Regions from separate parts of the Microbacterium sp. NPDC055455 genome, predicted to be linked through region 1. Evidence: predicted binding sites of a transcription regulator. Region 1 holds the regulator's gene; each other region holds the start of a gene.

Region 1 (10,163 bases):
CTCGATCGTGCCCGTCGCCATGAGCTTGGGCACCAGCTCGGGGTCCATCATCTCGTTGAGCGCGTCGTACAGCGGGCGCAGGTAGGGGTCGATCTTGTCGGTCAGCGTTCCCGGGAGGAATCCCAGGCGCTCCCCCGCCTCGACGGCCGGGCGCGTGAGGATGATGCGGCTCACCTCTTTGCGCTGCAAAGCCTGGACGGCCTTCGCCATGGCGAGATACGTCTTGCCGGTGCCGGCGGGGCCGATGCCGAACACGATCGTGTGCTCGTCGATCGCGTCGACGTAGGCCTTCTGGCCGAGCGTCTTGGGCCGGATGATCTTGCCGCGCGACGACAGGATCGCCTCTCCGAGCACCTCCGACGGACGCGGCCCGCCCTCGGTGCGCAGGATGCGGTTCGACGAAGCGACGTCCTCCTCGCCCAGCGCGTGGCCGGCCTTGGTCATCGTGAGCAGCTCGTCGACGAGGGAGCGCGCCGCGGCGACCGCTCCGGCCTCGCCGGTCAGGGTGATCTCGTTGCCGCGCACGTGCACGTCGACATCGGGGTGCTCCCGCTCGACCACGCGGAGCAGGCGGTCCTGCGGGCCGAGCAGCTGGACCATGGCCACGCCATCGGCCCAGACGCGTTCGACGGTGGTGGCGCGCTCGCGCGCGTCGTGATCAGCAGGTTGGTCAGGCACCTACGCTCTTCTCTTCGAGGCCTCCCGCGAGCACGTGGGCGTGCACGTGGAAGACGGTCTGGCCCGCGTTGGGGCCGGTGTTGAAGACCAGCCGGAAGTCGCCGTCCGCGTGTTCGGCGGCGAGCTTGTTGGCCAGGCCCACGAGTTCCGCCATCAGGTCGGGGTCGCCGGCGGCGAGCTCGACGACGTTCCGGTAGTCCTCGCTCTTGGGGATCACCAGCAGGTGCACGGGCGCCTGCGGGTGGATGTCGCGGATCGCGAACGCGTTCTCGGTCTCTGCGATGATCTCGGACGCGATCTCCCCGTTGTGGATGCGCGTGAAGATCGAGGGTTCGCTCATGCGGCAAGTCTAGCGACGGGGCCCTGCCACCGGCTCGGGCGCCGATCGACCGGTGCGCCATGCCGGCCCGGCGCACGGCCCACCCTTCACCACCGTCCCAACGCCGCGCTGACGACGGCCAGGGCGGCCGGGCCCGCGGTGGAGGTGCGCAGGACGGTGTCGCCCAGGCGCACGGCCCGGGCGCCCGCGGCGGTGAGGACGTCCAGCTCCTCGGGGGCGATGCCGCCCTCGGGGCCGACGACGAGGACGATGTCGCGCTCCTCCCCCTCGCCCACCCGCAGGGCGCTCAGGGGCTCCGTCGCCGTCGGCTCCAGGATCAGGACGACGGATGCCTCCGCCCGGCGTGCCAGCTGAGCGGTGGTCGTCAGCTCCGCGACGTCCGGGAGCCACGCGCGGTGAGCCTGCTTCGCGGCCTCGCGGACGATCGTGGCCCATCGCGCCCGCCCCTTCGACGCCTTCGCCGCGTCCCAGCGCGACACACTCCGGGCTGCCTGCCACGGCACGATCTCGTCCACGCCCAGCTCGGTCGCCGCCTGCACGGCGAGCTCGTCGCGGTCTCCCTTGGCCAGCGCCTGCACGAGCACGACCCGTGGTCGCGGTGCGGGGGCATCCGTCCGCTCGCGGACCCGGACGACGACCTCGCGCGGCGCGACGGCCTCGACCTCGCCGGTCAGCCACGCACCCCTCCCGTCGCCGACGGTGACACCCTCGCCGACGCGGACACGGCGCACGGTGGCGGCGTGATGCGCCTCGGGGCCGGTCAAGGTCACGGTCCTCCCGGGCGAGAGCCCAGCGGCGTCGTCGACGAGGAAGTGCAGCGGCATGGCTCAGCCGTTCCGGAAGCGGTCGCGCAGCTTGGCGAACAGTCCCTGGTGGAACTCCGCGAGCCGGGGACCTGGGGCCTTCGTGCGCTTGGCGAACTCCTCGATCAGGGCGCGCTCCTTGTGGTCCAGCCGCGTCGGGGTCACCACGTGCACGCCGACCTTGAGATCGCCCCGCTGCGAGCCGCGCAGCGGGGTGATGCCGCGCCCCTTGATCGTCAGGATGTCGCCGGCCTGCACGCCGGGGCGCACCTCGAGTTCGACCGGGCCGTCCAGCGACTGGATCGTCGTGGTCGTGCCGAGGATCGCGTCGGGCATCGACACCTCGAGGGTCGCCAGCAGGTCGTCGCCGTCACGGCTGAACACCTCGTGGGGCGACACCGTCACCTCGATGTACAGGTCGCCGTTCGGGCCGCCGGCGGGGCCGACCTCGCCCGAGCCGGGCAGCTGCAGGCGCAGGCCGGTCTCGACGCCGGCGGGGATGTCGAGGGACACGGTGCGGCGCGCGCGCACACGCCCCTGCCCCTGGCACGTCGCGCAGGGGTACGGGATCGTGGTGCCGTAGCCCTGGCACACGTTGCACGGCTGCGACGTCACGACGTTGCCCAGCAGGCTCCGCACCTGACGCTGGACGTTGCCCGTGCCGTGGCAGATGTCGCACGTCACGGGGCTGGTGCCGGGCTGGCAGCACGACCCCTGGCAGGTCTCGCACAGCACGGCGGTGTCGACGTCGATGTCGCGGTGGGCGCCGAACACCACGTCCCCGAGCTCCAGGGTGACGCGCACGAGGGCGTCCTGCCCGCGCTCGCGCCGCGACCGCGGCCGGCCGCCGCGCGTGCCCCCGGCCGCGCCGAAGAAGGTCTCGAAGATGTCGTTGAACCCGCCGAACCCGCCGGCGCCGCCGAACGGAGAATCGGCGCCGCCCATGTCGTAGCGGGCGCGCTGCTCGGGGTCGCTGAGCACGTCGTAGGCGTGCGTGACGAGCTTGAACCTCTCGGCCGCGTCCTCGCCGGGGTTCACGTCCGGGTGGAGTTGGCGCGCGAGCTTGCGGTAGGCCTTCTTGATCTCGTCGGGGGTGGCCTCGCGCGAAACGCCGAGGACCTCGTAGTGGTCAGCCACTTTCGCCTTCCTGCCGCGGCGGCGCCGCGGGATCGTGGGTACGCGTCCGCGTCAGCGGGAGCTGTCGTCCTGCTCGAGCATGCGCGTGAGGTAGCGCGCGACGGCACGGACCGCCGCGAGGTTCGAGGGGTAGTCCATGCGGGTGGGGCCGAGCACGCCGACACGCGCGAGCGAGCCGGTGGCATCGTAATCGCTGGCGACGACGGATGCCTCGGCCAGGCCGAACGGCTCGTTCTCGCGTCCGATGCTGGCGGCGAGCCCCTGCTCGTCGGCCACCATCTCGCCCATGAGCCGCAGCAGCGTCACCTGCTCCTCGATCGCCTCGAGGAGCGGATAGATGCTGCCGCGGAAGTCCGACTCGCTGCGCGCGAGATTGGCGCTGCCGGCCATCACGAGCCTGTCTTGGCGGAACTCCTCGAGCTCCTCGGCGACCGCACGCACGATCTCGTCGGTGGCGCGCTCGTGGGCGGGGGCTTGCGGGGCCTGCGCCTCCAGGCGGTCGGCGATGCGCTGCAGCCCCTCCCGGACGGGCCGGCCCACCAGCAGCGTGCCGAGCTCGGCGCGGATGCGCGCGAGGTCGGCCTCGTCGAACTCGTCGCCCACGAAGGCGAGCCGCTGCGAGACCCGGCCGGTGTCGGTGACGACGATGACGAGCATGCGCCCGGCGCCGAGCTGCACGAGCTCGACGTGCGTGACGGTGGCGCGGGCGAACGACGGGTACTGCACGATCGCGACCTGGCCCGTGAGCTGCGTGAGTGCGCGCACCGTGCGCACGAGCACGTCGTCGAGGTCTCCGGGGCCGTCGAGGAACGAGGCGATCGCGGACCGCTGCGCCGGCGAGAGCGGCCGCAGCTCCGCCAGATGGTCGACGAACACCCGATACCCCTTGTCGGTCGGCACGCGGCCCGACGACGTGTGCGGGGCGGCGATGAGCTCCTCGTCTTCGAGCAGGGCCATGTCGTTGCGGATGGTCGCCGCAGACACGCCGAAGGCGTGCCGCTCGACGATCGCCTTGCTGCCGACCGGCTCGCGCGTGTCGACGTAGTCCTGGACGATCGCCCGCAGCACCTGGAGACCGCGCTCGCTGACCATCACGCCTCCTCACGCCCGATCTGGCACTCGCATGACTGGAGTGCCAATTCTATCCGATGAGCCCGTCACGATCGCTGAGCGACGCCGCGTCCGCAGATGTCCGCGCGGCTCCGCCCCGGCACGCCCCGGCGCGGCCGCCTCACGGCGTCAGCGCCCGGACGACGGCGTCGGCCAGGAGCCGCCCGCGTCGGGTGAGCACGACACGGCCCCGGAGCGCGTCCCGCCCCTCGATCAGGCCGTCGGCGATCAGCGCGGCCACCGCGTGCCGACCCTCGCCCAGCAGCTCGTCGACGGGCATCCCCTCGCGGATGCGGGTGCGCAGCAGTACGCTCTCCAGACCGCGGGCGGCGGCATCCGGGATCTCCCGTCCCGCCGCGGGCGACTCGCCGGCCGCGAGGCGCTGGGCGTAGGCCGCCGGGTGCTTGACGTTCCAGAAGCGCACCCCGTTGACGTGGCTGTGGGCGCCGGGGCCGAAGCCCCACCAGTCGGTGCCCGTCCAGTACGCCAGGTTGTGCCGGGAGCGGTGCTCGGGGCCGCGGGACCAGTTCGACACCTCGTACCAGTCGAAGCCGGCGACGGACAGCAGGTCGTCGGCGAGCTCGTACATGTCGGCCTGCAGGTCGTCGTCGGGCGCGGCGACCTCGCCGCGGCGGATCTGACGGGCGAGCTTGGTGCCATCCTCGATGATCAGCGCGTAGGCCGAGATGTGGTCGGGCTCCAGCGCGACGGCCGTCGCGAGGGAGCTGCGCCAGTCGTCGAGCGTCTCGCCCGGTGCGCCGTAGATGAGGTCGACGCTGACGTCGAGTCCCGCCTCGCGTGCGGCCGACACGGCGGTGCGCACATTGTCGGGGTCGTGGGTGCGATCGAGCGCTGCCAGGACGCGGGGGACGGCGGATTGCATGCCGATCGACATCCGGGTGACCCCCGCTGCCGCCAGCTCGGCCGCCACCGCCGGCGACACCGTGTCGGGATTGGCCTCGACGGTGATCTCCGCGTCGTCCCGGAGCCCGAACGCCTCGCGCACCCCGTCGAGCATGCGCGCGAGATCCCCCGGCGGCAGCAGCGTGGGCGTGCCTCCGCCGAAGAAGACCGTCGATGCAGGCCGGGTGCCGCCGGCGCGCTCGAGGACGCTCCGGGCGAGGCCGATCTCGCGCAGGAGCGTGTCGGCGTACTGGTCCTGGCGTGCCCCGCGCAGCTCGGACGACGTGTAGGTGTTGAAGTCGCAGTACCCGCACCGCACGCGGCAGAAGGGCACGTGCAGGTACACGCCGAAGTCGGTGGCCTGATCGATGCGGATGCCGGCCGGCAGCGAGCCGTCCGCCGGAACGGGCTCGCCGAGAGGAAGAGCGGAGCCCATCAGCGCCTCACGCGGGGGTGGTGTACAGCGGCGAGATCGCGCGCAGATAGCGCGTGAACAGCTCACGCCGGCGGCGCCTGGTCAACGCGGGCAGCATCCGGTACAGCAGCGCGTGCGGGGCGTCGAACGCGCGCACGGTGAACCACACCTCGTCCTTGTCGTTCCAGTCCAGCATGAACGACTCCTCGCCGCTGACCACCGAGTCGCCGACCGTGCCCAGGGCGAAGCCGACGCGCCGGGGCTCCTCGATGGCGAAGATCACCCGGAGCTCGGCATCCGCCCGAAGCCCCTTGACGCGGCCCGCGACGCGGATCGTCGTGCCGGGCCCCACATACGGGGTGCCGTCGGCGTCGAAGCGCTGCTCCGACTCGGTGCGGCTCGGCGCGACCGGGTTGCCCTCGGCGTCGAAGCTCACGCCCGAGTACATCGGCCCGGAAGCCGGGCGGACGTCGGTCACCTCGAGTCCGGCGCCGCGCTGGGCGGTCCACGACAGCAGCGCATCGCTCGCGGCGTGGAAGCGGGCCTCGCCGCTGCCGATGCGCCACGACTGCTCCGCGGGGATGCTGCGCTCCGGCGGGAAGTGCATCAGATCGGCCGCCTGCGTCGCCCCGACGGCGGCGTAGTCGACGGTGTCGTCACGGAAGGTCCCTCGACGCATGAGGACCAGCCTACTTGGCGCCCTTGGTCTCGACGTCACCCGAGAGCGCGGCGATGAACGCCTCCTGGGGGACCTCCACGCGCCCGACCATCTTCATGCGCTTCTTGCCCTCCTTCTGCTTCTCGAGGAGCTTGCGCTTGCGCGAGATGTCACCGCCGTAGCACTTCGCCAGGACGTCTTTGCGCATGGCGCGGATGTTCTCGCGCGCGATGATGCGGGCGCCGATGGCGGCCTGGATCGGCACCTCGAACTGCTGCCGCGGGATGAGCTTGCGCAGGCGCTCGGTCATCATGGTGCCGTACGCGTACGCCTTCTCGCGGTGCACGATCGAGCTGAAGGCGTCGACCTTGTCGCCCTGCAGCAGGATGTCGACCTTGACCAGGTCGGCCGTCTGCGAGCCGGCGGGCTCGTAGTCGAGGCTCGCGTAGCCCTGCGTCTTGGACTTCAGCTGATCGAAGAAATCGAACACGATCTCGCCGAGCGGCATGTTGTAGCGCAGCTCGACGCGGTCCTCGCTGAGGTAGTCCATGCCCAGCAGCGACCCGCGGCGCGACTGGCACAGCTCCATGACCGTGCCGACGTAGTCCTTGGGCAGCAGGATCCCCACCTTCACCACGGGCTCCGAGACCTCGGCGACGCGGCCGTCGGGGTACTCGCTGGGGTTGGTGACCACGACCGTCTCCCCCGTGTCGGTGGTGACCTCGTAGGTCACCGACGGCGCGGTCGTGATGAGGTCGAGGTCGAACTCGCGCGACAGGCGCTCGGTGATGATCTCGAGGTGCAGCAGCCCGAGGAAGCCGCAGCGGAAGCCGAAGCCCAGCGCGACCGACGTCTCGGGCTCGTACTGGAGGGAGGCATCCGACAGCTTGAGCTTGTCCAGCGCCTCGCGCAGATCGCCGTAGTCGCTGCCGTCGATCGGGTAGATGCCGGAGAACACCATCGGCTTCGGGTCGGTGTACCCCGGCAGGGCCTCGGCGGCGGGCTTGCGCTGATTGGTGATCGTGTCGCCGACCTTCGACTGGCGCACGTCCTTCACGCCGGTGATCAGGTAGCCGACCTCGCCGACGCCGAGACCCCGGGTGGGCACCGGCTCGGGGCTGGACACGCCGATCTCGAGGAGGTCGTGGGTGGCTCGCGTCGACATCATCTGGATCCGCTCGCGCGGCTCGAGCTTGCCGTCGACCATGCGGACGTACGTCACGACGCCGCGGTACGAGTCGTACACCGAGTCGAAGATCATCGCGCGGGCCGGGGCGTCGGCGTCGCCCGTGGGCGCGGGGATCTGCTCGACGATGCGGTCCAGCAGGTCCTCGACCCCCATCCCCGTCTTGCCGGACACCCGCAGCACGTCGTCGGGCGAGCCGCCGATCAGGTTGGCCAGCTCGGCGGCGAACTTCTCGGGGTCGGCTGCCGGGAGGTCGATCTTGTTGAGCACCGGAATGATGTGCAGGTCGTTCTCGAGCGCGAGGTAGAGGTTGGCGAGGGTCTGGGCCTCGATCCCCTGCGCGGCGTCGACGAGCAGGATCGCGCCCTCGCAGGCGGCGAGCGAGCGCGACACCTCGTAGGTGAAGTCCACGTGCCCGGGCGTGTCGATCATGTTCAGCGCGAACGTCCCGTCCGCGGTGGACCACGGCATGCGGACGGCCTGCGACTTGATCGTGATTCCCCGCTCGCGCTCGATGTCCATGCGGTCGAGATACTGCGCGCGCATGTCGCGGTCGGATACGACGCCGGTGATCTGCAGCATCCTGTCCGCCAGCGTCGACTTTCCGTGGTCGATGTGGGCGATGATGCAGAAGTTGCGGATCAGCTCAGGAGGGGTCGCAGACGGCTCGAGAGGCTTCAGGGCACGGGGTGACATGTCCAGACGATTGTACGGGTGACGGATGCCGCGACCCTGCGCGTCACCGGATCCCGCCGTGCGCAGGCCGCGCCGGGGCCGGCAGGCGGCTGAGGCCCTCCAGCAGCTCCGCCTTGTCGCTCGCGACGCAGACGCGCACCCATCCCTCGCCGGAGGCCCCGAACGCGCTGCCCGGTGCGACGGCCACCCCGTGCTCGTCGAGGAACCGCTCGCACCACGCGACCACGTCGCCGCCCGAGGCGTCCGAGACGTCGATCCAGAGGTAGAACGCGCCGGTGGGTGCGAGATAGCGCAGGCCGCGGGCATCCAGCAGCGCCGTCGCGGCGGCCAGGTTGTCGCGGTAGTGCGCCGCACTCGCCGCGACGGCGGTCTGCTCCCCCGTCAGCGCCGCGACAGCCGCCCGCTGCGCGGGCTCGTCGACGCAACTGACCACCGACTCCTGCACCCGCAGCATGGTCTGGCGCCATCCGGGAGGCGTCACGAGCCAGCCCACCCGCGCACCGGTCATCGCGTACGTCTTCGACATCGAGAACACCGAGAGCACGCGCCCGTCGTCGTCCAGGGTCGCCGGGCTCACGTGCGGATGTCCCCACGTGAAGCGCTCGTACACCTCGTCGCTGATCACCCACAGGTCGTGCCGTCGAGCCAGCGCCATCAGCGCCTCGAGTGTCGCTCGATCGAAGGTGGACCCCAGCGGATTGGACGGTGTGTTCACGATCAGGGCGCGCGTCCGCGGGGTGACGAGGGCGTCCAGCTCGTCCAGGTCGGGCTGGAAGCCGCGGTCCGGACGCAGGGGGTAGGGCACCGGCGTCGCCTGCAGCAGGTGCGCGTTCATGGTGAAGGTCGTGTACCCGGGGTCGGGCACGAGCACCTCGTCGCCGCGCGACAGGGTCAGGGCCATCGCGAGGTGCAGCGCCTGCGTCGCGCCGACCGTCACCCAGATCTGCTCGACGTCGGCCTCGAGCCCGTTCTCGCGCGCGAGCTTCGCGCGGATGGCTTCGCGCAGGGCCGGGATGCCGCCGTTCGGCGTGTAGCGGATGGCCCCGGCCGTCCACGCCGCCGCCGCCGCGTCTCTGATCGCCGCGCCCGCCACCTCTCCGGGCTCGCCGACGGCCAGGACGATGGTGCCCGGCCGGCGCAGCGCGCGCTCGAGGATGTGTCGCACGCCCGAGCCGGGCATGCGCGCGATGTGCGGGGCGATCTCGGGCATGCCGCCATGCTAGGGCGGGCGCTGTGGCTAGCCTGTCGTCATGGCGGTCCACGTCGTCCTCGTCCACGGCATCCGCACATCCGCGACGATGTGGCGGTCGCAGGTCGCGTATCTCCAGGCGCGCGGGACCCCGGTCACGGCGGTCGATCTGCCCGGGCACGGATCCCGCATGCGCGAGGAGTTCACGATCGAGTCCGCCTTCGCCACGATCGACGACGCCGTGCAGGCCGCGGCGGAGCGCGGCCCGGTGCTGCTGGTGGGGCACTCCATGGGCGGGCTGCTGTGCATCGAGTACGCGGGGGCCGAGGAGCGGCCGCCGGTCTCGGGATTCATCGCGGCGTCGTGCACCGCGATCCCGCGGGGCATCGGCCTGCGGGCCTACCGCCTGCTGGCGCGGGGCTTCGACTCGCTCCCCGACCGGGGCATGTGGCTGACGGACCGGATGCTCGATCGCATCCTCCCCGAGGAGACCCGCGCGGACTTCGGGGCAGGCGGCTACGCGCTGGACGCGCAGGACGTCGCCCTGCGGAGTCTGTCGGTGCTGGACCTGCTGTCGGCGCTCAGGCGCATCGAGGTGCCGCTGTGGATCGTCAACGGGCAGTACGACCAGCTGCGGGTGAATGAGCGGCTCTTCACCCGCGTGGCGCAGCACGCCGAGCTCATCGTCGTCCCCCGCACGACCCATCACGTCACCGTGATGCGCCCGCGGGTGTTCAATGCGGTGCTGGAGGTCGCCCTCGCGACGCTCGAGGCGGGGCGGCACGAGCACCCGGGCCGCAGCGTCGGCGGACTCCCGTCATCGACCGGGCGACCGACCTGATAGAATCCTTGTTTGGCTTGCGTGTGGGTTCGCCCTCACGACCGCCGAGCAGCGCCCCTCTCCCGCTGACCGGCATCATCAATCCGATTCCCTTCGAACGAAAGAAACGTCGACACGTGGCGAACATCAAGTCGCAGATCAAGCGCAACAAGACCAACGAGAAGGCGCGAGAGCGCAACAAGTCCGTCAAGAGCGAGCTGAAGACGC
Region 2 (10,163 bases), on a different contig from region 1:
GGCGAGAGCGTGGTCGGGCTGAAGTCCGACAAGCTCGTGCAGCGCGGCGTCGGCTTCGTGCCGCAGACCAACAACGTCTTCCCCTCGCTCAGCATCGAGGAGAACCTGCAGATGGGCCTGTACCAGCGCCCGAAGGTGTACGCCGAGCGCCTGGAGTTCGTCACCGGCATCTTCGCCGAACTGGGCAAGCGCCTCAAGCAGCGGGCCGGCTCGCTCTCCGGCGGTGAGCGGCAGATGGTCGCGATGTCGCGCGCGCTCATGATGGACCCGTCGGTGCTGCTGCTGGACGAGCCCTCGGCCGGTCTGTCGCCCGTGCGCCAGGACGACGCGTTCATCCGCGTCTCCGACATCAACAAGGCGGGGGTGACGACCATCATGGTCGAGCAGAACGCCCGTCGCTGCCTGCAGATCTGCGACCGCGGCTACGTCCTCGACCAGGGCCGCGACGCGTACCACGGCACCGGCCGCGAACTGCTGAACGATCCGAAGGTCGTCGGCCTCTACCTCGGCACGCTGGGCACCGAGGGGCACTGACTCCGCACCTGCACCAGGAATCGGAGCGGATGCCTCGGAGAGAGGCATCCGCTCCACTTCTTCGTGTGCGCGCGGCATCCCGGCCACTGGGGCGACAACGGCAGAGGGCCCCGGATCGCTCCGGGGCCCTCTGGTGTCGACTGACCCGAATCAGTTGATGCGGGTGTGCGTGTTGTCGGCGCCGTACTCGAAGATGCCGATCGACGCCTCGGTCGGGTCGCCGTTCTCGTCGAACGTGACGTTGCCCGAGTAGCCGTCGTAGTCGGCGGTGCCGCCGTCGAGGATGATGTCGGCGCACTCCTCGAACGAGGTGCACTTCTCACCCTCGCCGCTGCCGCCCGAGACCTCCTGCAGCTTGCCGGCGATGTCGGCCGGGTCGTTGGAGTTGGCTGCGAGTGCGGCCAGCGCCAGGAGCACGACGGCGTCGTACGACTCAGCGGCGTAGTTGAGGTCGGCGAGCTCTTCGTTGCCCTCGCCGGTCCACCACTCGTTGAGGCGCTCGATGAAGTCGTCCTCGAGAGCGGGTCCGGGCTGCGTGCCCTTCGAGCCCTCGATGCTCACCGGCATCTCGTCGCCCCACTGGCTGGTGTTGCCGTCGACGAAGTAGAAGTTGCCTCCGTCGAAGCCCTCCGCCACGATGGCCGGCACGATCGTCGAGGTCTCGACGAAGCCGATCACGGCGATCGCGTCGGGGCTCTCGGCGAGCACCGCGCTGACCTGCGCGTCGAACGTGGTGTCGGTCGCGTTGTACGCCTGGCTGGCGACGACCTCTCCACCGGCGGCCTCGAAGTTCTCGGTCAGCGCCGCCTCGAGACCCGTGCCGTACGCGTCGTTGAGGTAGATGATGCCGAGGCTCTGGTGGCCGTCCTCGGCGATCAGGTTGCCGAGCACCTCACCCTGGAGCAGGTCGCTGGGAGCGGTGCGCCAGTAGAGGTTGTCGTCGTCCCACGTGGTGAAGTCCGGCGAGGTGTTGGCCGGGGAGAACGTGATGACGCCCGCGGCGACCGCCTGGTCGAGGAACAGCTTGGTTACACCGGACGAGGCGGCGCCGATGAGCGCCTGAACGTCGTTGCCCAGCAGGCGCGGGACGGTGGTCTCGTAGGCCTTGTTGTCGGGGTCGCCCGAGTCGCCGAACTCCACGTCGACCGTGATGCTCTTGGCGGCCTCGTTGATGTCGGCCGCGGCGAGGCCGACACCGGCCTCCTCGGGCGGGCCGAGGAACGCCAGGGCTCCGGTCTGCGGAAGGACCGTGCCGATGTTCAGCGAGAGTTCCTCGCGGTCCTCGCTGGGGGCACTGGTCTCGCCTCCGCCGGTGTCACCGCCGCCGGTGCAACCGGCGAGGACGAGGGCGCTGGCGCCGGCGAGCGCGATGCCACCGAGGACGGTGGCCTTGCGCGAGCGGGTGAAGACGCTCATGTTGCTCCTTGCTGTATGTATGTGGGCGCGGCTCGGGCGCCCGACCCAATGCGATAAACCTAACCGCGCCGGAGGGCGCGCAGTGTTGCCATTCGTTAACGATGTGTAACGCGTGTGACCGGGGCATTCCGTTCCGATAACGGCCCGCGGCGCCACCATACCCCCCAGCGGTATAGACTGGCCACCGAGGTACCCCACAGGGGTATCACCGACCGGTTCCAAGAGAGGGAAGACATGACTGAGGCCGAGTACAAGGTGACGGGCATGAGCTGCGGGCACTGCGAGGCATCCGTGCGCGGCGAGGTGTCCAAGCTCGCCGGCGTCGAGGACGTCCACGTCAGCGCCGCCGCCGGCACCCTGAAGATCGTGTCCTCCGCCGAGCTCGCCGACGCGGCGGTCATCGCCGCGGTCGACGAGGCCGGCTACACCGCGGTCCGCGCCTGATGGCCCCCGCCTCGGCCCCGGCCGCCCGGATCGAGCTCGAGATCGGCGGCATGACGTGCGCGTCCTGCGCCTCGCGGATCGAGAAGCGGCTCAACCGGCTCGACGGGGTCGAGGCATCCGTCAACTACGCCACCGAGAAGGCGGTCGTGCGGGGCCCCTCGGGCCTCGACGCGCAGACGCTCATCGACGAGGTCGTCAAGACCGGCTACACCGCGGCGGTGCCCGCTCCCCCTGTGGAGGACGCGACCGCGTCCGAGGATGCGGATCCCGAGCTGCGCGCGCTGCGGCAGCGGCTGATCGGATCGATCGTGCTGTCGGTGCCGGTGATCCTCATGGCGATGATCCCGCCGCTGCAGTTCACGTACTGGCAGTGGGCGTCGCTCGCCCTGGCCGCCCCGGTCGTGGTGTGGGGCGCGTGGCCCTTCCACCGCGCGGCGTGGGTCAACCTCCGCCACGGCGCAGCGACCATGGACACGCTCATCTCGCTCGGCGTGTCGGCGGCCTTCCTGTGGTCGGTGTACGCGCTGTTCCTGGGGCACGCCGGCATGCCCGGGATGACGCACACGTTCGAGTGGTCCGTCACCCCGAGCGACGGTGCGGGCGACATCTATCTCGAGGTCGCCGCGGGCGTCACCACCTTCGTGCTGGCGGGCCGGTACTTCGAGCAGCGCTCGAAGCGGCGCGCGGGTGCGGCGCTGCGGGCCCTCCTCGAGATCGGCGCGAAGGACGTCGCCGTGCTGCGGCCGACCGCCGCGGGCGCGACGGAGGTGCGCGTGCCTATCGCCGAGCTGCGCGTCGGCGACGAGTTCGTGGTGCGGCCCGGCGAGAAGATCGCCACCGACGGCGTCGTGGCATCGGGGACGTCGGCCGTCGACGCCTCGATGGTCACCGGCGAGTCCGTGCCCGTCGAGGTCGTGCCCGGCGACGCGGTCGTCGGCGCCACCGTCAACGCCGGCGGGCGGCTCGTGGTGCGCGCGACCCGCGTGGGCGACGACACGCAGCTCGCCCAGATGGCGCGCCTGGTCGAGGAGGCCCAGTCCGGCAAGGCGCAGGTGCAGCGCCTGGCCGACCGGATCTCCGGGGTCTTCGTGCCTGTCGTGCTGCTGCTCGCGCTCGGCACGCTCGTGGCATGGCTGCTCACCGGCGCCCCGGCATCCATGGCCTTCACCGCCGCCGTCGCGGTGCTGATCATCGCGTGCCCCTGCGCGCTCGGGCTCGCCACCCCCACCGCGCTGCTCGTCGGCACCGGCCGCGGCGCGCAGCTCGGCATCCTCATCAAGGGGCCCGAGGTCCTGGAGTCCACGCGCACCGTCGACACCGTCGTGCTCGACAAGACCGGCACGGTCACGACCGGCCGGATGGCCCTCGTCGACGTGGTGGTCGCGTCGCAGACGGGGCAGACGGATGCCGCGCCATCCGGTCGCTCCCAGCTCCTCCGTCTCGCGGGTGCGCTCGAGCACGCGTCCGAGCACCCGATCGCGCAGGCGATCGCCCGCGCGGCCGCCGACGAGACCGGGCCGCTCGCCGACGTCGAGGCGTTCCAGAACGTGCCGGGAAAGGGCGTGTCGGGCGTCGTGGACGGCCACGCCGTGCTCGTCGGACGCGAAGCGCTCCTCGCCGACTGGTCGCTCGCGCTGCCCGCCGATGTCGCCGCGGCCAAGGCATCCGCCGAGGCGCTCGGGCGCACCGCCGTGCTGGTCGCCGCAGACGGCGCCGTGCGAGGACTCCTCGTGGTGGCCGACCAGGTGAAGCCGACGAGCGCCGAGGCCGTCGCGCAGCTGCGCGCGCTCGGGCTCACGCCGGTGCTGCTCACCGGAGACAACGCCGCCGCGGCGCGCGCGATCGCCGACGAGGTCGGCATCGAGCGCGTCACCGCCGAGGTGCTCCCGCACGACAAGGTCGCCGTCATCGAGGCGCTGCAGGCGGAGGGCCGCGTGGTCGCGATGGTCGGCGACGGCGTCAACGACGCTGCCGCCCTCGCTCAGGCAGACCTGGGACTCGCGATGGGGACGGGGACGGATGCCGCGATCGAGGCATCCGACATCACGCTCGTCCGCGGCGATCTGCGCAGCGCCGCCGACGCGATCCGGCTCTCGCGGGCCACGCTCGGCACCATCAAGGTGAACCTGTTCTGGGCCTTCGCGTACAACGTCGCCGCGATCCCCCTCGCGGCCCTCGGGCTGCTGAACCCTATGATCGCCGGAGCGGCGATGGCCTTCTCGAGCGTCTTCGTCGTAGGCAACAGCCTGCGGCTGCGCCGGTTCCAGAGCCTCTCCACCCGTCACCGCTGAAGGAGTCCGACATGACCGACACCACCCTCGCGCCTTCGCCCGCCGGAGAGCACTCCCACCACGGCTACATCACCGACAAGGACAAGTACCTCAACCGCCTGAAGCGCATCGAGGGTCAGGCCCGCGGCATCCACAAGATGGTGGAGGACGAGAAGTACTGCATCGACATCCTCACGCAGATCAGCGCCCTGACCTCGGCGCTCGAGGCCGTCGCGGTCGGGCTCCTCGACGACCACCTGCGCCACTGCGTCGTGGACGCGGCTCGCCTGGGCGGCCCCGAGGCCGACGCGAAGATCACCGAGGCCTCGCAGGCCATCGCACGCCTCGTGCGCTGAGCTGAGCGACGAGGCCTCACGCGGCGGCGCGCATGCGCCGGGCGTGGAGGATCGAGTCGACCGTCAGCACCGAGAGGGCGAGCCACACCAGCCCGAAGCCGATCCACCGCTCCAGCGGCATCGGCTCCCCGAGCACCAGCCACCCCACGAGGAACTGCAGGATGGGCGCCACGAACTGCAGCAGCCCGATCGTCGTGAGCGAGACCCGGCGGGCGCCCGCGGCGAACAGCAGCAGGGGGATCGCGGTGACGATGCCCGCGAGGCTCAGCAGCACGGCGTGCGGCCAGCCGGCGGCGCCCATCGTGAGCCCCTCCGTCACGCCGACGATCACGAGGACCGCCACCGCGATCGGGGTCAGCCACAGCGTCTCGAGGGTGAGGCCGCTGACGGCATCCACCGACGGCCCGACCTTCTTTTTGACCAGGCCGTACACGCCGAACGACGCCGCGAGGGTGAGGGCGATCCACGGGAAGGCGCCGTAGCCGACGACGATCACGGTGACCGCCGCCGCGGCGATGCCGATGGCGACCCACTGCGTCGGCCGCAGGCGCTCCCGCAGCACGAGCACCGCGAGCAGCACCGTGGCGATCGGGTTGATGAAGTAGCCGAGGCTCGTCTCGATGACGTGCCCGGTGAGCGCGCCGTAGATGAAGACCTGCCAGTTGACATAGATGACCAGGCCCGCGATCACGGTCAGCCCGAGGACCCGCGGCTGCCGGAAGATGGCGACGAGCCGGGGCCACGTGCGCGTCACCGTGAGCAGCAGCGCGCAGAACGCGAGCGACAGCAGGATGCGCCACGCCACGATCTCCCACGGCCCGGTGGGAGCCAGCAGCAGGAAGTACAGCGGCAGGAAGCCCCACAGCAGGTACGCCGAGAACGTGTAGATCCCGCCCACCGAGCGCTCCCGCGCCTCGGCGACGCGGACGGCGCCGGTGCTGGTCGTGACCCCGAGGTCCAGCGCCGTGGAGTCGTCGAGCCCGTCCGCCTCGGCGCGTTCGGGGAGGCGGGACTGCTCGTGACTCACCGGGTCAGCCTACGCCCGCCCGACGCGGGCGGCGCGGGGATGAGCCCGGCACACGGCGAGAGGGCCGGATGCCGAAGCATCCGACCCTCTCGGTTCGCGCGGCGCGCGGGACTCAGCGGACGACGACCGCCAGGACGTCGCGGGCCGACAGGACGAGGAACTCGTCGCCGCCGAACTTGACCTCGGTCCCGCCGTACTTGCTGTAGATCACGCGGTCGCCGACGGCGACGTCGAGCGGGATGCGGTTGCCGTTGTCGTCGATACGACCCGGGCCCACCGCCACGACCTCGCCCTCCTGGGGCTTCTCCTTGGCGGTGTCGGGGATGACCAGACCGCTGGACGTGGTCTGCTCGGCCTCGACCTGCTTGATGACGATGCGGTCCTCGAGCGGCTTGATGGAAACCGACACGGTCTACCTCTTCCTTCTTGAGACTAAGACTCGTTAGCACTCTGCCCTTGAGAGTGCTGATGTCAGTCTAGGCAACCGGCTGGCACTCACGCAACGTGAGTGCCAACGGATGACCGGAACGCCGGGGCGCTTCGCTTTCCCACTCATCCCTTGAGACGCGATCGCATGACGGCGTATCATCGGCGACTGTCGGGCCTCTCTTGGGGAAGAGAGCTTCGACGCGGGATCGGGGGAGCTCGCACATCGAAACGTGGGGGCATGTTTTCGCATGGCTGAGCAGTATTACCTTGCTGTGGATCTCGGGACCAGCAGGGTCGGCGCGGCAACAGCGCGCATCACCGGGGACGGCAGCATCTCATCGGCGCCGTTCGCACTGGGGCGCCGCGGCGACAGCGTCGCGGCCGTCGTCTTCGTCGGCGAGGCGGGCGACCTCCTCTTCGGCGATGCCGCCGAGCGGCGAGGCGTGACGGAGCCGGAACGGCTGATCCGCGAGTTCAAGCGCAGCATCGGAGACGAGGTCCCGCTGGTCGTGGGCGATCGGGCGATCCGCGCCGAAGAGCTCTACGCGCGGACCGTCGCGGACATCATCGCCATCGTCGGCGAGCGGGAGGGCACCGCGCCGGCGGGCGTCATCCTGACGCATCCGGTCACCTGGGGACCGCACCGTCTCGGTCTGATCAGCGCGGCGCTGGCGGACGTCGGGATCCGCGACGTGGAGTACATGACCGAGCCCGAGGCCGCGGCACGCCACTACGAGGCCTCGCGCGAGCTCGCGCCCGGAGCGACCATCGCCGTCTACGACCTGGGCGGCGGCACGTTCGACGGCGTGCTGCTGCGCAAGAGGGAGTCCTCGTTCGAGCTCATCGGCGAGCCGGTGGGCCTCAGCGACCTCGGCGGCACCGACTTCGACGACGCGGTGGTGCGCCACGTGCTCCGCTCCGCCGACGTCTCCAGCGAGGCGCTCGACGACTCCTTCGCCGATGCGCGGGTCGCGCTGTCGCAGCTTCGCCGTGAATGCGTGGACGCCAAAGAGGCGCTGTCGTTCGACTCCGACGTCGTGGTCCCCGTGCTGGTCGCGGCCGGCCGCTCGAGCGTCCGGCTGACCCGCGCCGAGTTCGAGGACATGATCGACCCGTTCGTGTCGCGGACGATCGACGCGCTCGAGCGGGCGCTCGACGCGGTCGAGATCGACCCCGCCCAGCTCGACGCCGTGCTGCTCATCGGCGGATCCTCCCGCATCCCGCTGATCACCCAGCGGCTCTCCGAGCGCCTGGACCGGCCCACGGCCATCGACGCCGATCCGAAGGCCTCCATCGCGCTGGGAGCAGCTCACACCGCGCTGATCCGCGCCATAGACGGCGAGATCACGGCACGCGGCGAACTCGTCGTCTTCGAGGGCGCACCGAGCGCGGTGCTCGAGCTCTCAGCCGCCGTCGACGCATCAGCACCGGCGGCGCCGGTCTCTCCGGTCGTCGCGCAGACGGGACCCGGCCTCCGGCACACCATCGCCGTCTCGGCGGCGGCGGTCCTCGTCGCTGCGGCGATCGTCTTCGGCAGCACGATGACGCTCGGCAACGGCAGCGAGGGCTTCCTCTCGCTGTCGGGCTGGGAGCCGACGCCGGCACCCGCCGAGGACAACGCAGCTGATCCCGCGGAGCCGGACGACGCCGATGCGGTCGAGACGGCGCCCGAGTCGGGCCCCGGGTCGGACGGCGCGGCAGATCCGGGCGCCGGAAAGCAGAACAGCCGGCAGGGCGCGCCGATCTCGAAGGCGACGCCGAACCGCACGACCTCGACGACGACGAGGGAAGGCACGTCCACGCGGCCGGCCGCCGGATCGTCGACCCCGGCTCCGACCGGCAGCGCCCCGCGGCCCGATCCGGGCCCCACGACCGGCGGGACGACGCAGCCGGCACCGACGACGCAACCGGAGCCCACGACCCAACCGGAGCCCGAGCCGGGGCCGGCGACGCAGCCGGAACCCGAGCCGACGACGCAGCCGGAGCCGACGCCGGAGCCGGAGCCCGAGCCGGTCCCCCAGCCCGAGCCGGAGCCGGAGCCGACGTCGCCACCGGCCGACCCGGCACCGGAGCCGGCGCCCACCGAGGTGCAGCCGGCACCGGATCCCTCCCCTGCCCCCGAGACCGTCTCCTGACGCCGCCGGACCGCCTGGGGATCCGATGTCAACGCCGACCGCCGTCATGGCGTCGTACTTCGACGCCGCCGACTTCACGGGTGCGCGCCACGCGCAGCCTCTCATCGATGTGCTCACCGAGCGCGAGACCCCGACCCGGATGCTCATCTCGGGCAACGCCGGATCGGGCAAGACGACGATCCTCCGGGGTGCGCAGCGCTACCTCGCCGGCAGCGATGTGCCGCTGCACGTGCTCGGTCCCGACACCGACGTGACGCGCGTCCCCGCCGGGAGCGTGCTCCTCGTCGACGACCTGCATCTGCTGCCGTCGGCACAGCTCGACGGCCTCAGCGCGCGGGCCGCCGATCCCGACAGCTCCCTCGTGGCAGCGAGCAGGCCGTGGCCGACCTCGAGCCGGCTGTCGGACATCGCGCGCCACCTGGAGCGCGGCCGGCCCGCGCTCGTCCTCGGGCACGTGACGCGCTCGGACGTGCTCGACCACCTCTCCGCCACCGGCCGCGAGATCTCAGCGCCGTGCCTGGACCACATCCTCGAGGCGACCGGCGGCGTCTCCTGGCTCGTCTCCGCGGCGCTGACCGCGCACGACGATCGCGACTGCGCCGACGACGCCGGCCATCTGGCGCTGGGTCGCGTGCTCGGGCAGAGCGTCGCGCACCGGCTGGGCGTCGTGAACCCGGAGGTGCGGCGCGCGGTGGAGACGATCAGCGTGGCGGCCGGGGATGACACCCCGCCCGCAGCCGAGCTGCCGGGCGACCCCGACGGTGTCATCGCACAGGCATACGCCGACGGCCTGCTCCTGCGCAACGGGCGGCCCGTGCCGATCGTGCGCGCCGCCGTCTGCGCGACCCTTCCCGCCCGCCGGATCGTCGAGCTCGTGACCGCTCATCCCGGCGGGGTCGATCCCGCCGGGCGGAGCGGGCCCGACTGGCTCTCCGACGTGCGCGACGCCCGTCTCGGCGCGGCGCTGATCGAGCGCGGGGATCAGCTGATCGACGTGGACCCCGTGCGCGCCGGGGACTTCTACCGCGCCGCCGCCGAGGCCGGAGCGTCCTCCGCCGACCTCCACGCCAAACGCGCCCAGGTGGCGTGGGCGACCGGCGACATCGACGACGCCGCCCAGCGGATCGACGAAGCGATGGCGTCCCCCGACCGCGACGCCGCCGTGGACGCCCGGCTCGCCGACGTCGCCGCCGCGACGTGGTCGATGCGGGGGATGCTCCAGACCGGCTGCGCCGTCTACGACGCTCTGCCGCCGACGTCGGCCGAGGCATCCGCTCGAGAGCTCATCGCCCGCATCGGCATCGGCGACCGCCGGGCGCTCGCCGATGACGGCGAAGCCCCGCCGGCCCCGGTCGGGGCGCCCTCCACCCTGACCGTCGCGATGGGGCTCGTCCGCCGGGGACTGCGCGCCTCGCTGGAACCGGCGCACCCGGGCGCCGCCCTCGCCGATCTCGTGCGGGGGTCGCACCTCTACACTGCGTCGCGCTCGTCGGCGCCGATGCCGGAGCTTCCCGCCGTGATCGCCGCGGTCGCCGCGATCAGCGCGGGGGAT
Region 3 (10,163 bases), on a different contig from region 1:
TCCGGCCTTCGGCGTGAGTCGACAGACTGCCTCGCGGAATCGCCGTGATGCGCGCATCGTGCTCCTATCGACTCGGTAACGCCCTGCAGATCGCACGGGGCGTGCTTTAGCCTGGTGGCGATGAGCGCCTACGTCTCGGCGTTCGAGCTGTTCTCCATCGGCGTAGGACCCTCGAGCTCCCACACGGTCGGCCCCATGCGGGCGGCCCACGACTTCGCCGTGCGGCTGCGCGCCTGCGGTGCGCTGCCCCGCGTGCGGCGGGTCACCTGCACGCTCTACGGCTCGCTCGGCGCGACCGGCATCGGCCACGGCACGCCGGACGCGGTGGTCGCAGGCCTGCAGGGACACGAACCCGAGACGGTGGATCCGGATGCCGTCCGTGCGGCGTGGAGCGGATGGCCCGACGGCGAGACGCTCGCCGTCGCGGGCGTCCACGCCGTACCGTTCCGGCGCGACGACGTCGTCTTCGCGCCGCGGACCAGGCTGCCCGCGCACCCGAACGCGATGACGCTGGAGGCGTGGGCATCCGCTGACGACGGCCCGGCACGCGCGCTGAGCGGTCCCGGCATCCGCGAGACCGGCGCGTCCGCCGCGACGGTCGAGATCGAGCCGGTGTCCGGTGCCGGCCTCATCGCCCGCGAGACGTACTACTCGGTCGGAGGCGGATTCATCCGCCGCGAGGGTGACCCGTCGACCGGCGCGGGCGCCACTGCGTCAGCGTCTGTGTACCCGATGGATTTCGACAGCGCCGAGCAGCTGCTGGCGCTGTGCGATGAGCGGGGCCTCACGATCGCCGAGGCCGCCCGCCTCAACGAGACGGCGCTTCGCAGCGAGGAGCAGGTCGCCGAGGGGCTGGACGCCATCTGGGATGCGATGGCCGCCTGCGTCGAGGCCGGTCTGCGCGCCGACGGCGTGCTGCCGGGCATGCTGGGCGTGAAGCGGCGTGCCGCTGCCATCCGCGCACAGCTCGAGACGGCGGAAGCGGACGGTCGCCGCGAACTCCCGGGGGAGTGGCTCGGTGCCTTCGCGCTCGCGGTCAACGAGGAGAACGCCGCCGGTGGCCGCGTGGTGACCGCGCCCACGAACGGCGCCGCGGGGATCGTGCCCGCCGTGGCGATGTACTGGTGGCGCTTCCTCGCCGATTCGGGGCTCGGCGCCGGCAACGCGGTCACCCCGTACGGCGAGCTCGTCGGCAGCGCCCTCCTCGGCTACCACGGGCATGCCGCCGCGCCCGAGGCGATCGCCGGGTGGGACGAGCGCGAGGTCGCCGAGGCGAACCGTCGCCGCGGCATCCGTCGGTATCTCCTCACCGCGACGGCGCTCGGCTCTCTCTTCAAGGCGAACGCGTCGATCTCGGGGGCCGAGGGCGGCTGCCAGGCCGAGGTCGGGTCGGCGTGCGCGATGGCCGCCGGCGGGCTCACCGCCGTGATGGGCGGCACCAACCGCCAGATCGAGAACGCGGCCGAGATCGCGATGGAGCACCATCTCGGCCTCACCTGCGACCCGGTCGGCGGGCTGGTGCAGATTCCGTGCATCGAGCGCAACGCGATCGCGGCGTCCACCGCCGTCACTGCGGCGCGGCTCGCGCTGCGCGGCGACGGCTCGCACTACGTCTCGCTCGATGCGGTGGTCGAGACGATGCGGCAGACGGGGATCGACATGTCGCACAAGTACAAGGAGACCAGCGAGGGCGGGCTCGCGGTCAACGTCATCGAGTGCTGACGCGTTCGTTCACGGCGAACGGCGGATCTAGCACTCGCACCCCTCGAGTGCTAATCTGTGATTAGTTGAGTCGACTCGACTCAACTCCAAGAACGAGAGGAGACAACCATGGCTACGTATGACCCGTTCCGTGATCTCGATCGTCTGGCGTCGAGTCTCTTCGACACGCGACGCGGCCCGCGCCGCATGCCGATGGACCTGTACCGCGATGGCGACCACTATGTCCTGACCGCCGATCTGCCGGGCATCGACCCGGGATCCGTCGACATCGACGTGGACGGCCAGCTGCTGACCATCCGCGCCGAGCGCACCCTCCACAGCGGCGAAGACGTCAAGTGGATCACCCGTGAGCGCGAGGCCGCGAGCTTCCTGCGGCAGCTCAACCTCGGCCAGGGGATCGACACCGACAGCATCTCCGCCAGCTATAACAACGGCGTGCTGAGCGTCACGATCCCCGTCAGCGAGAAGGCGAAGCCGCGCAAGGTCGAGGTGACGACCGAGGGGTCGTCGCCCACCATCCAGGCGCACGAGTCCACCTCGGACGCGCCGCAGCCCATCGAGCAGTGACCGGCTGAGCCGCACACGATCGACGGATGCCTCGTCCCCACGTCGGGGACGGGGCATCCCGTCTTTCCGCACGGCCCGGGAGCGAGGCCGCAGCAGCCGGTCCGGGCCCGCTCAGCCTCCGCTGCGGCGGCCGCGGCGGACGCGATCGAGCGTCTCGCCCGCGGCGACTCCGGCGAGCACGACGGAGGCGGCGACGGTGAGCCACAGCGCACCGATCCCGCCCGAGGCCAGCGCCACCGCGCCGACGACCAGCAGCGCCGCGATGCCCGCGAGCTGGGCACGCGCCCACCGCTGCTCGAGCACGCGCCGGAAGAGGACGCAGCCGATCAGGAACAGCAGCGGGCCCAGCAGCACGGCGACCGTGGGCGCGAAGCCGGCTGCCCGCGGATGGGCGAGGGCCTCCTTGTCGCCCACGCTCAGCGCGACGATCCCGCCGATGATGGCGAGGTGGATCCAGGTATACGCCGTCCGCGCGAGGCGGCCGGGCTCGTCGGCCGCCTCGATCGCCTCCGAGCCCAAGCGCTCGCCGTGATCGAAGTAGATCCACCAGATGGCGGCCGCGGCGGCGAACGCCGCCGCCATGGCGATGATGGACTCGGCCGATGACTCCTTCGCCACGAAGGCGAACCCGGTGACCAGGAGCCCCTCGCCCAGGGCGATGAGGACGAACAGGGCCGTGCGCTCGGCGATATGGGGCCCGGAGAGGTCCCAGGCGCCGATGAGCACGCGGCCGCGTCCGGGGACGGGGAAGCCGAGGATGGTGCCGAGGAGCTCCACGGCGAGGGCGGCCGCCCAGAGCGGCAGCTGCCACCACAGCGGCAGCAGTGCCCCGGCGATCCACAGGCCCGCGGCCACAGCCGTCCAGACCAGCACCAGCGTGAAGTCGTGCGACACCTGGCGGTCATGGCGACGCGTCGCCCACACGATGAACGCCGTGCGGCCGATCTGCAGCACGACGTAGGCGAGGGCGAATGCCCACGCCCGCTCGCCGAACGCCTCCGCGATCGCCACGCTCATCACCAGGGCCACGAAGGCGAGGCCGATCACCACGCCACGCACGGGCAGCGCGACGGGGTCGAGCCAGTTCGTGACCCACGTGGTCGAGACCCACGCCCACCACAGGGCGCACACCATGATCACGCCCTCGAGCAGGCCCGCCGGATTCTGGTGCTCGGCGAGATAGCTCGACAGCTGCGTCAGGGCGAACACGAAGACGAGGTCGAAGAAGAGCTCGACATAGGTGACGCGGTCGGCGCGCGGCGAGTCGGTCGGGCGCATCACATCGCGCGCCAGCCCAAAGGTCATGCCTCATCCTGGCACTGCGGCCCTCGTTCACCGGCTCCCGCGGCCGGTGAAATGCCGGCGGCAGCGGGCCTGGTAGGACTCGATGCCGCCGATCTGCGCGCGCGTCGGGATCCTGGCGTCACCGGCATCCGCTGCCGAGATCCGCTGATGGAATGCGGCGTCCTCCCCGCACACGGCGCACACCGCGGTCAGCTTGATCACGTCCTCGGCGATCGCCATCAGCGACGGGAGGGGCTCGAAGGGCTCCCCGTCGAACGTGACGCACAGGCCCGACACCACGACGTCCACGCCGTCGGCGACCAGCCCGTCCACGGCGCCGACGAGCTCGGGACCGAAGAACTGCGCCTCGTCGACGGCGACGAGATCCAGGTCCCTGCCGCGCACGGCGGACACGAGCCCGGCGACGTCGGCGACCGGCCTCGACGCCACGCTGAGTCCCGAATGGGAGCTGACCTGACCCTCGCCGCGCCGATCGTCGAGCGCATGGCTGAGCACCTCGACCGACAGCCCGGCGATGCGCGCGCGGCGGACCCGCCGCAGCAGCTCCTCGGACTTGCCGGCGAACATCGGACCGGCCACCACCTGCAGCCTGGCCTGGTTGCGTGTGTGCATGGCGCCCACCCTACGGCTGCCCATGCCCGGACGCGGTGCCCGGACTCCGGGCCTGCGTCTCCGGACCTCTTGACGGCGTGCCGCCGCGGGGTCACTGTTCACACGTGATGAATATGCCTGCAGCGGATGCCGTCACGGTGCGCGGGCTGCACGTGAGGCGCGGCACCACCGAGGTCTTCAGGGACCTTCATCTCGAAGTTCCGCGCGGAGAGATCACGGGCCTTCTGGGACCGTCCGGCTGCGGCAAGACCACACTGATGCGCGCGATCGTGGGCGTGCAGAAGGTCGAGGGCGGCACCGTCACCGTGCTGGGGGAGCCGGCCGGATCGGCGGCGCTGCGCCGGCGGGTGTCGTACGACACGCAGGCGGCCTCGGTCTACGGCGACCTCACCATCCGGCAGAACATGCGGTACTTCGCCCGGCTCGTCGGCGCCCACCGCTCGGACGTCGACCGCGTCATCGAGCAGGTCGGGCTCGCCGACCAGCGCGATCAGACCATCGACTCCCTCAGCGGCGGCCAGGAGACGCGGGTCTCGCTCGGTGTGGCGATGCTCGGCGCGCCGGAGGTCCTCGTGCTGGACGAGCCGACGGTGGGCCTGGACCCGCTGCTGCGCGCCGAGCTCTGGGACGTCTTCCGCGCACTCGCCGACGCAGGGGCGACGCTCATCGTGTCGAGTCACGTCATGGACGAGGCGCTGCGGTGCGACCGGCTGGTGCTGATGAGGGCAGGGCGCATCATCGCCGACACGACCCCCGGCGGTCTGCTCGCCGACACCGGAGAGACGGATCCGGATGCCGCGTTCCTCGCGCTCGTCCAGCAGGACGCGCTGCGGCGGGCGCAGGACGCCCCGGCCGACGCCCACGAAGGCCACGCCCTGACCCGCCGTGAGGCACGCCGGAACGCGGACGCGCCCGCGCGACGCGCGAAGGACGGGGGTGCGCCGTGAACGGCACCCTGACAGTCGCGACCGCCGGCCGCGTGCTGCGGCAGCTGAGCCACGACCCGCGCTCGATCGCCCTGATGCTCGTCGCCCCGAGCCTGCTGGTCGGGCTGTTCGCGTGGCTGTTCAGCGATCTGGACGGCGTCTTCGACCAGTTCGGGGGGCCCATCCTGGCGCTCTTCCCGTTCATCGTCATGTTCCTCATCACCTCGATCACGACCCTCCGCGAGCGCAGGTCGGGCACGCTCGAGCGCCTGATGACGACCCCGATCCGCAAGACCGACTTCATCCTGGGGTACGGCCTCGCCTTCGGGCTGATGGCGACCCTGCAGGCGATCGTCACCGTCACCTTCGCGGTGTGGGTGTGCGGGCTCGACGTCGACGGACCGCTCTGGCAGCTCGGCCTCGTGGCCGTCGTCGACGCGATCCTGGGCAGCGCGCTCGGACTGTTCGCGAGCGCGTTCGCGCGGACGGAGTTCCAGGCGGTGCAGTTCATGCCGCTGATCGTGTTCCCGCAGATCATCCTCGGCGGCCTGTTCATGCCGCGCGAGGACATGCCCGACGCGCTGTACCAGATCTCGAAGGTGCTGCCGCTGAGCTATGCGATCGACACGATCAACGCGGTGACGGCCGGAGACGAGGGATGGGACGTGTTCGGGCCACTGCTCGTCGTGGTCGCGTTCGCCGTCGGCTCGCTCATCCTGGCGTCCCTCACGCTCCGCCGTCGCACACCGTGACGGACCGGCCCGCGGCTCAGCAGCTGGGCTGCTTCTTGCGCAGCTTGGCCGTGAGGTCGCGCAGCTGAGCGAGCTCGTCGTCCGAGAGCAGCGACATCCGCTCGGCGATCGCACGTCCGTGCGCGCTCGCGATCCGGCGGAACAGCGACGCACCGGCATCCGTCGCGGTGACGAGCGCTCCGCGGCCGTCGTCGGGATCCGCGCACTTCGTGAGCAGCCCGCGCGTCACCATGCGGTCGACCAGTCGCGAGACGCTGGGCTGGCTGATGAGCATGTTCGCCGTCACGTCGCGCAGGCGCGCGGTCATGTCGGCGGCTCGGGTGACCGTGAGCAGGACGTCGTACTCGGCCTGGCTCAGGCTGTCGTCGTGGAAGTCGTCGTTGATGTCGCCGAACACCTCGTGCTGCGCGCGGAAGAGACTCTCCCAGGCGTCGATGGCGAGGCGGCGATCGGTCATAGCGTCCAGATTAGAGCCTCGGGTCGACCCTAGGCTGGCCCCATGGGGACTTCTGCTGCCGTGCCTTCGCGCGCACGGCGACTCGGGATCGCCGGCCTCGCGCTCGCCGTGTTCGCCGGCCTGCTGCTCGCGCTCGCCGTGCCGGTACCGGTGCACGCCGGCGTCGACGACTTCTCGTTCGACAGCCTCGACGTCGAGTACCAGCTCGACCGCACAGGCGACGGCACCAGCACGCTCACCGTCGTCGAGACCTTCGTCGCCCGGTTCCCGGACATCGACCAGAACAGGGGGATGCGCCGCATCATCCCGGACTCGTATCAAGGGGCGCCACTGAACCCGCAGCTCGTGTCGATCACCGACGAGAGCGGCGCCGAGCGGGCGGCGGAGGCGGAGTCCGAGGACGGGTTCTACATCATGACGTCCCGAGCCGACGGCTACGTGCACGGCGTCCAGACGTACGTCTTCACCTACACGCTCGAGAACGTCACGCGGTACTTCGCCGACACCGGCGCGGACGAGTTCTACTGGGACGTCAACGGCACCGCGTGGCCGCAGCCGTTCGGTCGCGTGACGGCGCGCGTGACGATGCCCGACGAGCTCGCCGCCGCACGCACCGGCGCACAGGCGTGCTACTTCGGGCAGCAGGGCGACGACCAGACGTGCCCCATCCGCGACGAGGCAGGCGCGGTCGTGGCATCCGTCGAGGGTCTTCAGCCGTACCAGACCATGACGATCGCGATCGGGTTCGAACCCGACACGTTCATCGAGTTCGATTCCTCGTACTTCGCGTCGCCGTGGGGCTGGCTGCAGGCCGGCGTCGCGCTGGTGGGCCTCGGGAGCGCGCTCGCGCTCGCGGCGGTCGCGCGCGTCCGTCACCTGCGCGACGATCCGGGGCGACCCGTGATCATCGCTGAGTACACGCCGCCGCGCGGGATCGACGCGCTCGAGAGCGCCGTGCTGCTGGGCCGCACGACCAAGGCGATCCCGGCCGAGGTGCTCGAGCAGGCGGTGGTCGGCAGCATCCGCATCGAGGAGGGTCCCCCGAAGTGGTTCGGCGGCACGCGGCTGAGGGCCGTGCTGGTGAACCCCGCGCTCGCGGACGGGGATGGACGGATGCTGCTGCCCGGCCTCTTCCCCAGTGGCGTGCCGGGGGAGGAGTTCGAGTTCGGCCGCACCGACACGCGGTTCTCCACCACCGCACAGAAGGTGCTCAAGGCGGCCGCCTCGGAGCTCGGGACGCGCGGCCTGCGACGTGCGGTGCCGCTCAAGGCCCGGGTGTGGCCGATCGTCATCGCGATCGGCTCGGCGGTGCTGGTGCTCCTGTTCGGCCTCGGCGCACTCGCCGCCTTCGTGAATCCGTTGTGGCCGATCATGCTGATCATCGCCGCCGCGTTCGTCGCGATCATCGTCGGGGCGATGGTCGCGCGCAGGCCGCTCACCGCCGCCGGGGCCGAGGCGCGCGACCACCTCGGGGGGCTGAAGCAGTTCATCGAATGGGCAGAGGCCGACCGCATCCGCATGCTGCAGTCGCCGCAGGGCGCGGAGCGGGTTGCGGTCGACATCTCCGATCCGCGTGTGAAGCTCAAGCTCTACGAGACCCTCCTGCCGTACGCGGTCGTGTTCGGGCAGGAGAAGGAGTGGTCGAAGGAGCTCGCGGTCCTCTACGGCGAGGGCAACTCGCCGACCTGGTACGCGGGCACCTCGGGCTTCAACGCCGCGGCGTTCTCGGCGGGCATCTCGACCCTCTCCGCCTCGGCCGCGTCTTCGTCGTCCTCCGGCGGCTCGTCCGGCGGCGGGTCCGCCGGCGGCGGCGGGGGCGGCGGCGGTGGCGGCGGAGTGTAGGCGGAGTGTGACCCGCATCAACGCTCCTTCGTCGCATTGATCCGGGTCGCGGCAAGAGTAAGGGCCGGTCGGAGAGGCTACCGACCGGCCCTTGTCCCTTGCACCAAGAGTGTCCTGCAATCACATGTCGGCAGCTGCCACAGCAAAACAGTTACCGTGCAAGCACTCTATAACGACCAGGTAACGGTGGCAAGCATTCGTCGTTATGTTTTCGTGATGGATCGCGGCCAGGGGTGGGAGGATGTGTCCGCACAGGGTGAGGGCCGGTCGGAGAGGCTACCGACCGGCCCTTGTCCCTTGCACCAAGAGTGTCCTGCAATCACATGCCGGCAGCTGCCACAGCAAAACAACTACCGTGCAAGCACTCTATAACGACGAGGTAACAGAGGGAAGCTTTCGCCGTTATCTTCTTGTGATGAATTCGCTGAGAGTGCGGGCCGCGCATCCGCGCCGAGCCGAGCGACGCGGCCCTTGACCACGGCGTCGGGATGTGTACAGTGTGAACATACGCATCCGCACACTGGGAGGTTCCGATGCCGAGCACGACCGACCACGCTCTTCCGCCCGTCGTCGACGCCGAGTCGTGGCGCCGAGAACTCGCCGAGCTCCGTGTCCGCGAGAAGGCAGCCACTCGTGAGCTCGACGCCATCGCCGCGCAGCGGCGGCGCCTGCCGATGGTGGAGCTGCCGGACTACTTGCTCGTCGGGAAGGACGGGCCGGTGCGGCTCGTCGACGTCTTCGACGGCAGGACGCAGCTGATCACGTACCACCACATGTGGTTCGAGGGGAAGGAATGGCACTGCCCCGGCTGCACCGGGTACACCTCGCAGTTCACCCGGCTGGAGTTCCTCGAGCCGTACGATGCGCGCTTCGTGATCGTCACGACGGGGCCGATCGACGAGGCGCTGGCCTACAAGGAGAGGACGGGGAACCGGATGGAGTGGTTCTCGACGGCGGACAGCCCGTTCGGCGCCGACATGGATGCGCCGGCCGGCGGCGGGTTCGCGGTGAACGTCTTCCTCCGCGACGGCGACACGGTGTACCGCACGTGGCACACCGACGGCCGCGGCACCGAGCAGCTGAGCCATACCTTCCCGCTCATCGATCTCCTCCCGTTCGGACGGCAGGAGTCCTGGCAGGACTCTCCGGAGGGCTGGCCGCGATCGGACACGTTCGACGGCTGGCTCAGCTCGCAGCAGGTGGCAGAGCTCTACGGAGCCGGCTCGGCCCGTCGCGACTGAGCCTCAAGACGAGGATGCCGCACCCCGCGACTGCGGCCGGGGTGCGGCATCCGTCATCCGAGCGCGCCGATCAGCGCGCGCCGGTCAGTACCAGTCCGTGGCCTGGCTGTGTCCCCACGCGGCGCACGGTGTGCCGTAGGCGCGCTTGATGTAATCCAGGCCCCACGCGATCTGCGTCGTCGCGTTGGTCTGCCAGTCGGAGCCGAAGCTGGCCATCTTGTCGCCCGGGAGCGACTGGGGGATGCCCGTCGCGCCGCTCGAGCCGTTGTAGGCCTGATAGTTCCAGTCGGACTCCTTGTCCCACAGCGAGTCGAGGCACGAGAACTCGCCGTCGCCCCAGCCGTACTGCGACGCCGCCATCTGGCGGGCCGTGGCCTTCGCGCCGTCGACGGTGTTGGCGGCGGCCAGCGCGGCCGCGGCGGCAGCGGCCGCCTCCGCCTGGCGCTGCGCCTCGGCGGCGGCAGCAGCGGCGGCTGCGGCGGCGGCCTCTTCGGCGGCCTTCTTCTCCTTGGCCGCGTCGAGGTGCCCGCGCAGGTCGGCGACGCGCTCCTGCACCTCGGCGGTGACGGCCGTGGCGTCGGCGGCGAGACCGGGGATGAGCAGCATGGGCACGACGTCGAGCTTCGAGAGGCGCTCGGCGGCATCGTGCAGCGCCGACGTCTCGATCGTGGTGTCCTCGACGCCGATGTCGAGACCCGAGGCCTCGATGTCGGCCGTGAGGGCATCGGCCTCGGTCTGC

Evidence for each region. Region 1 encodes HrcA, which represses chaperone genes, less so after heat shock. Its sites were predicted from a motif close to TTNGCACTCGNNNNNNNCGAGTGCNAA; they were not measured.
Region 2: the regulator HrcA is predicted to act here: its motif matches at 6,536-6,562, upstream of groES (co-chaperone GroES).
Region 3: the regulator HrcA is predicted to act here: its motif matches at 1,750-1,776, upstream of ACWGUG_RS11270 (Hsp20/alpha crystallin family protein).

The regions. Positions count from the first base shown of each region.
Region 1 is NZ_JBSHLB010000002.1:449,504-459,666, forward strand. It holds gene ACWGUG_RS08530 (PhoH family protein) at 1-600, opposite strand, end outside; gene ACWGUG_RS08535 (HIT domain-containing protein) at 671-1,018, opposite strand; gene ACWGUG_RS08540 (16S rRNA (uracil(1498)-N(3))-methyltransferase) at 1,105-1,842, opposite strand; gene dnaJ (molecular chaperone DnaJ) at 1,846-2,958, opposite strand; gene hrcA (heat-inducible transcriptional repressor HrcA) at 3,010-4,050, opposite strand; gene hemW (radical SAM family heme chaperone HemW) at 4,190-5,407, opposite strand; gene ACWGUG_RS08560 (DUF1990 family protein) at 5,415-6,065, opposite strand; gene lepA (translation elongation factor 4) at 6,076-7,926, opposite strand; gene ACWGUG_RS08570 (pyridoxal phosphate-dependent aminotransferase) at 7,970-9,136, opposite strand; gene ACWGUG_RS08575 (alpha/beta fold hydrolase) at 9,177-9,956, shown strand; gene rpsT (30S ribosomal protein S20) at 10,073-10,163, shown strand, end outside.
Region 2 is NZ_JBSHLB010000001.1:1,375,246-1,385,408, reverse strand. It holds gene ACWGUG_RS06070 (ABC transporter ATP-binding protein) at 1-534, shown strand, start outside; gene ACWGUG_RS06065 (ABC transporter substrate-binding protein) at 685-1,950, opposite strand; gene ACWGUG_RS06060 (heavy-metal-associated domain-containing protein) at 2,185-2,394, shown strand; gene ACWGUG_RS06055 (heavy metal translocating P-type ATPase) at 2,394-4,685, shown strand; gene ACWGUG_RS06050 (metal-sensitive transcriptional regulator) at 4,697-5,020, shown strand; gene rarD (EamA family transporter RarD) at 5,037-5,918, opposite strand; gene groES (co-chaperone GroES) at 6,160-6,456, opposite strand; gene ACWGUG_RS06035 (Hsp70 family protein) at 6,725-8,611, shown strand; gene ACWGUG_RS06030 (LuxR C-terminal-related transcriptional regulator) at 8,637-10,163, shown strand, end outside.
Region 3 is NZ_JBSHLB010000003.1:312,759-322,921, reverse strand. It holds gene ACWGUG_RS11280 (VOC family protein) at 1-17, shown strand, start outside; gene ACWGUG_RS11275 (L-serine ammonia-lyase, iron-sulfur-dependent, subunit alpha) at 121-1,722, shown strand; gene ACWGUG_RS11270 (Hsp20/alpha crystallin family protein) at 1,831-2,289, shown strand; gene ACWGUG_RS11265 (low temperature requirement protein A) at 2,401-3,594, opposite strand; gene ACWGUG_RS11260 (thymidine kinase) at 3,622-4,206, opposite strand; gene ACWGUG_RS11255 (ABC transporter ATP-binding protein) at 4,314-5,153, shown strand; gene ACWGUG_RS11250 (ABC transporter permease) at 5,150-5,884, shown strand; gene ACWGUG_RS11245 (MarR family winged helix-turn-helix transcriptional regulator) at 5,901-6,341, opposite strand; gene ACWGUG_RS11240 (DUF2207 domain-containing protein) at 6,384-8,183, shown strand; gene ACWGUG_RS11235 (DUF899 domain-containing protein) at 8,717-9,424, shown strand; gene ACWGUG_RS11230 (aggregation-promoting factor C-terminal-like domain-containing protein) at 9,509-10,163, opposite strand, start outside.